2 regions of the Shewanella sp. MF08487 genome follow, and region 2 is predicted to be linked to the other one. Evidence: predicted binding sites of a transcription regulator. Region 2 holds the regulator's gene; the other holds the start of a gene.

Region 1 (3,388 bases), on a different contig from region 2:
ACGCGCCCACTGTTTAATTGAGATTGGTCCATCCTTCTCTAACATTCGTTATTACCTGAGTTACGGGCACCAAAGCTTCAGCACTGTTTTCCACACTGGCGCTCACCAGTTGTCGGCTACAAAAGTCATAAAGACGATGTAAACTCAGCGCCACTTCACCGCCATTTTCAAGGTCGAGCATCGAATCCAAGCCATGTACTATGTTAAGGCACTTATGAATACTCATCCCTTTGGCTTCAAAGCGTTGATATTCCATATGGCCAGCAGCTCGTTCTAGTTCTTCCAATAAGCCTTCAAGTAACATACGTACCATATCGTGGGGCGTTGCCGCAGCGACTTGTGCATCTAACGCCGTTTGTTTATAAGCATTAAATGGATCGTACTCGTTTAACATTGATGATAATTTCCTAGTTAAATAACCCGCTCGCTGCACTAAATTGATTAATCGTCGCTTCCATTGCCGTAAATTGCGTCAAATAAATCTGATATCGCTGAGTCATTTGATAATTGTGACGGTCCATACTGTCATTCACACTTTTAATTTGTTTGTTTATGGTTTCTTGTTTGGTATCAATATAGCCATTGAACTGTGTAAACGGTTTTAAAGTTTTTTCTATGTTACTGATATAACTATCTTTACCAGTAAACATTGCCTGTACTTTTTCGGGATCCGCTTTAAAACTATCAGTCAGTTTCGCATCGTCAATTTTAAGCTTGCCATCACGGCCCATCTCAATACCAATATCAGATAAACGCATGCCGTTTGGTGCACTGGCAAATACTGAATCACGCAACTTAGTCTGTAATAAACGAATCGAAGTATCACCTTTCAACACACCAATCTGCGCTTGACTGACTGCAGGTGTTTTATCGTCTTTATCTTTATCCGCGGTGTCACTGCCGGAGGTACTCACGCCTACAGAGCGAGTCAATTGATTGATTTGTGTCATTAAAGAATTAAAAGAATCGACAAAATCTTTAACCGCTGTCTTATTGGCTTCAAAATCTTCAGTCACTTTAATCATGCTGCTTTCGCCAGCTGCATGTACTTTGACTAATTCAAGACTCACGCCATCAACTACGTTTTCTAGGTAGTTGCTACTGCTGGTAATACTAATACCGTTTAACGTTAACTGTGCATCTTGCGCGGCGCGGCGTTCTGTCATGCCCCAATCGGCACCATCAAACTGCACTTGCAGCTTATTCGCTACGCCAGATTCCTTTGACGACAGCATAAATTCGATTTGATTACCGGTGCGCACCAATGATGCTTGTACGCCAGTATCACCCGCTTGCTTATTGATAACATCGCGTAGCTGCGATACGGAAATAGCCGCGCCACCATTAATCGTTGCTAAATCAATTTCTAAACGCTTTGCCGGGTCACTGCCTACTTGAATGCTAATGACGCCAGTTGCGGGTAGCATTTCGTTTTCAGTGGCGTAGGTTTTAGTCAGCTGATGCGCTTGTGCCAACTTCTGCACACTTAAATCGTAGTTACCTTTAGGTGCATCAGATTTCACTGTGGCAGTGGCATTATCACCCGACACAGTCGCCATTTTACCATTGGTGGCACCACCCATTTCACTGAGCTTAGTGGCCATCTTCTTCATGTTGGTTTCAAGCAACGTATAGGCATCTAGCTGTGTTTTGCTGGTCGTTAGTTTGCCTTTATAAAGCGTATCTTTACCCGCACGGTCTGCGCCAACCAATTGCTGAGCAAATTGTGCCGCACTCATACCTGAAATCATAACTACCTCCAATAAATTGAAAAGCAAAACACATGCCAAAATTAATTAGTTGTTTTTAAACAACATTTAATCTGCGACATGGTTAGCGTGAGCAATGCGCTTCCGTAGAAAGCTATTAAACGGAAACCTGCCTTCCACTGTGAAATGCTAAATCGCAACGTAGAGCTGCTGAGCTTAAGTGTTTTTAAAGCAATATAATAAAAATGCCAGTCAGCTTAGCTCACTGGCATTCACACTCATATTGGCTAGCTTAATGAGCGGCATTAAAAAGCTATATCAGCTTAGTGAAGACGCTCGCTAACATGAGCTTTAATTAACGTAACAGACCCATGACTAAACCCGTATTCTGGTTAGCAGAAGCCAGTACTGTCGTACCCGCTTGAACCAGTAATTGGTTGCGTGTCATGTTGGCAGACTCAACAGCAAAATCAGCATCCATAATACGGCCAGCTGCGGCTTTGGTATTTTCAGTTATGCTAGTAAGGTTAGAGGCGGTATGACCAAGACGGTTAATGTTGGCACCTAAATCTGAACGTGCAGTACCCACAGCTTTAAGAAGTGTATCAACTTCATCAAGTGCTAATCTTGCGTTAGCGCCCGTATCTAATTTAACAGTAGTTGCTATTGCTGCTGGAGTATCGAATTTAACCTCAAGTGTCTCGGTCTTATCAGAACCAATTTGGAAAGTAACACCTTTAGCAGTAGCTAGTTCTGTAAACAAGTCATTACCCGCATAGGTAGTTTTGCCTAAGATACGAGTGACTTCTAAACTTAGCTCCTGAAATTCCGCATCCAAAGCTGTCATATCATCAGTTGAGTTAACCCCGTTCGCTGCTTGTGTGGCTAATTCTTTTTGACGGTTAGCAATGGTATTTATTTCTTCTAAGGCGCCATCTGCCGTTTGCAACATAGAAGTCGCATCAGAAATGTTACGAGAGGCTGTTTCCATGCCACGCACGTTGGCATTCATGCGGTTAGCAATTTGTAGACCTGCAGCATCATCAGATGCACTGTTGATACGCAGACCAGTAGATAAACGCTCCATAGCGTTGGTCAGTAGGTTGTTACTTTTGTTAACGGCACCTTGTGCAACGATTGACGCGTAGTTTGTGTGAACACCTAACATATTAATTCTCCAAAAATATTAAATAACTTGATTAGACCTGATTACAGGGATAACTAATTAAAGCGGCAGCTTCTGCTGATAACTGAAACGATATTTGAAAAAATATGTCATTTGCCCAACTAAATATAAAACTGAGCATAAAGCTTTAAAGCAAAATGTTAAATAAGCTCGTAAAAACAGTTACTAATGATTATGAACACTCGTTTAACCACCGATACAAAAATGCCAGTGGACTTAGCCCACTGGCATCAAGATGCAATATGCCACTTCAATAATAACAATGCGCTTAGATTATTGCGCAGTCGCGCAATAACCACTCACACCAACAAGGCGCTTACCTGTTCACGGTTTGCATTGCTTTGTGCTAGTAGCGAGATCATTTGGTAAGCAAAAGGCGTAGGTTGCATAAATTTATGCAAATACTGCAAATCTTCTTTCGGCAGACTGACAGCATTTAATTGCTTAGCCTTTGCGAGCAATAATCGATGCGAGGCTTGAATAGCTTCGATTT
Region 2 (3,388 bases):
TGCTGAAGGTGAAAATAGCAAAACGTTAGTGGCCACTGGTAATCCAGCTACTTATACCCAAATCCTCGATGATGGCCGCCCGGCATCGGCGAGCGCGAAAGAAATTCGTTATGACATGGCAAGCCGTACTCTCACCCTCAAAGGGTTAGCTTCATTAGATCAGGCGGGTAGCCAAGTCCGAGGAAATTTGATCCGCTACAATATTATCCAACAAAAATTAATTGCCGAAAGTACTGGCAGCGGTGACGATCGCGTGATCACAATTATTCAGCCAGAAAGCTATCAAGATGATGTAAAGCCTAATACGCCAACTGATAAACCTGTTAAAAAGCAGGATCCTCAATGACACAGATCACTCTAAGAGCACAAAACTTAGCGAAAAGTTATAAGAGCCGCCAAGTCGTTAAAGATGTCAGTTTGACGGTAAAAACCGGTCAAGTTGTTGGTCTACTCGGCCCAAACGGAGCCGGTAAAACCACGACCTTTTACATGGTTGTCGGGTTGGTAAAGAGCGATAAAGGACATATTTTTATCGATGATCATGATTTAACCGCTGACCCTATGCACTTACGTGCCCGCAAAGGCATTGGTTACTTACCGCAGGAAGCCAGTATCTTTCGTAAGCTGAGCGTACATGACAACATTATGGCTGTACTACAAACTCGCAAAGAATTAACGAAAGAACAAAGAGATGAAGAATTAGAACATCTGCTTGAAGAGTTCCATATCACCCATATACGTGACAGCCAAGGTATGTCGTTGTCTGGTGGCGAGCGTCGCCGTGTAGAAATTGCACGGGCTTTAGCAGCTAATCCTAAGTTCATTTTACTTGATGAACCTTTTGCTGGCGTCGATCCGATTTCAGTTATCGACATCAAGAAAATTATTGAGCAGCTTAAAAGTCGTGGCCTTGGTGTACTAATTACCGACCACAATGTTCGCGAGACATTAGATGTGTGTGAACATGCCTATATTGTCAGTCACGGAAACCTAATCGCAGAAGGAACTCCGGCAGAGATCTTAGACAATCAGCAGGTTAGGGCTGTGTACTTAGGTGAACAATTCAGGCTATAGTTAACCAAAGGGAGTCGATGGTCGTTAATTATACCACCATCCGGCTCGACTCAAGAGGGTAATCAGCGACCCCATCTAACAATAATAACTTAGGGATCTGCGGTAACATGAAAGCGTCACTCCAGCTCAAACTGGGTCAACAGTTAACCATGACGCCACAATTACAGCAGGCAATTCGTCTGTTGCAACTATCGTCATTAGAACTGCAGCAAGAGATCCAGCAAGCCTTAGATTCTAATCCCCTTCTCGAGCTGGAAGAGGATCAATTCGACGCAACTAAAGACCCTGTAAACCAAACGCTATCGGATACCGATTTCAGTGAATCCGTCGCTCCGCCACCAGAAAAAGACAGCTCTACCGTCGACACCGCAGAATCTTTAACTCAAGAATCCATGCCGGACGATCTTCCCATGGACACGACTTGGGATGAAGTATTTACCGCGTCACCTAACTCAGGTCCAGGTGGGAGTCGCGAAGACGATATGCCCTTTCAAGGTGAGACTAGCGACGGTTTATATGAGCACTTAGAATGGCAAAAAAATCTCACCCCCTTTTCTGAAACCGATTTAGCCATTGCGACCGCCATTATCGAAGCAATAAACGATCAAGGTTATCTCACTCAAAGCACTGAAGAAATTCTGGAAGCTATAGGTAACCCAGAGGTCGAACTTGACGAAGTCGAAGCCGTGCTTAAACGTATTCAACATTTCGACCCAATAGGTGTTGCCGCCAGAGATTTAAGCGAATGCCTGCTGATCCAACTGTCACACTTTGCGCCCGATACGCCCCATCTTGATAACGCCCGCATGCTGATTAAAGATCATTTAGATCTCATTGCGGCACGTGACTTTAGATTATTGATGCGTAAGACTAAGCTCAAAGAAGATGAGTTAAGAGACGGCATAACGCTCATCCAAACTCTTAATCCTCGCCCGGGTTTATTGATTACCCCCAACGAGGACGAATATGTTATTCCCGATGTATCAGTGTCAAAGAAAAATGGCCGCTGGGTCGTTGAACTTAACCCTGATAACATGCCTAAAATCAATGTAAATCAACATTATGCCTCTATGGCGCGCAGCTCTAAAAACCAAGCCGACAGCCAATTTATTCGTGGGCATCTGCAAGAGGCTAAATGGTTTATTAAAAGTTTAGAAAGTCGCAACGATACCCTGCTGAAAGTGGCGAACTGTATTGTCCAATACCAACAAGGCTTCTTTGAATATGGTGAAGAAGCGATGAAACCTATGGTACTTAACGATATTGCCGAAGCAGTCGAGATGCATGAGTCCACCATCTCGCGGGTGACCACCCAAAAATACATGCATACCCCAAAGGGGCTTTTTGAACTAAAATACTTCTTCTCTAGCCATGTTGGTACGGATGATGGTGGTGAATGTTCATCAACGGCAATCAGAGCCTTTATTAAAAAACTGGTTGCAGCAGAAAATCAGAAAAAACCATTAAGTGACAGTAAGATGGCACAACTTCTGGCAGAACAGGGAATAAATGTAGCACGCAGAACCATTGCGAAATATCGAGAAGCCATGCTTATTCCCCCTTCTAATCAGCGTAAGAGTTTATAACCTACAGTGAATATCGGAGGACGTTTCTATGCACATACACCTAGTTGGGCACCATATTGAAATTACCGAATCGTTACGCGCATATGTAGAAGAAAAGTTTTCAAAACTTGAACGCCATTTCGAACAGATCAATAATGTGCACGTTGTGCTCAATGTTGAGAAAATAAAACAAATTGCTGAAGCGAGGATAAACCTCATCGGTGGTGAAGTATTTGCTACTGCCGAGCATACTGATATGTATGCAGCTATAGACGCCCTGATAGACAAACTTGATCGTCAGGTTATTAAACACAAAGAGAAGTTAACAAAACACTAATAATGGAACTTTGTAGCATACTGCGGCCGGAGTGCACGACCTGCGCCACTCCGGGCAGCAAAAAAAAAGTACTGGAACTCATCAGCGACCTAGTCGCTGCCCAGTACCCGACCCTCTCATCTCAAGAGATATTCGAAAGCCTAGTGGCGCGCGAAAAGGTGGGGAGCACAGGTATAGGTAACGGTATCGCCATTCCACATGGTCGATTAGCCGATATAGATAAGCCCATTGCCGTACTTATTAAGTGCGAAGAGCCAATTGCATTTGATGCTATTGATAAGCAACCGGTTGATATTTTATTTGCATTACTGGTGCCTGCTGACCAATGTCAGCAGCACTTAAGCACCTTGTCTTGCATGGCCGAAAAACTGAGTGATAAGCAAATATTGAAACAATTACGCAAGACACATGA

The links. The regulator sigma-54, encoded in region 2, starts transcription at its own class of promoters, with help from an activator protein. The targets are predictions, from matches to a motif close to GTTGGCACGNNNNTNGNNT.
Region 1: fliD (flagellar filament capping protein FliD) is a predicted target of sigma-54. The motif match lies at 1,773-1,791, and genes of this name have one in related genera.

The regions. Positions count from the first base shown of each region.
Region 1 covers NZ_JBOZPB010000008.1:40,557-43,944, reverse strand. The annotation lists gene ACRN9H_RS07830 (hypothetical protein) at 1-45, opposite strand, end outside; gene fliS (flagellar export chaperone FliS) at 14-394, opposite strand; gene fliD (flagellar filament capping protein FliD) at 408-1,751, opposite strand; gene ACRN9H_RS07815 (flagellin) at 2,065-2,877, opposite strand; gene ACRN9H_RS07810 (hypothetical protein) at 3,195-3,388, opposite strand, start outside.
Region 2 covers NZ_JBOZPB010000030.1:31,337-34,724, forward strand. The annotation lists gene lptA (lipopolysaccharide transport periplasmic protein LptA) at 1-346, shown strand, start outside; gene lptB (LPS export ABC transporter ATP-binding protein) at 343-1,074, shown strand; gene ACRN9H_RS17410 (RNA polymerase factor sigma-54) at 1,182-2,660, shown strand; gene hpf (ribosome hibernation promoting factor) at 2,689-2,976, shown strand; gene ptsN (PTS IIA-like nitrogen regulatory protein PtsN) at 2,979-3,388, shown strand, end outside.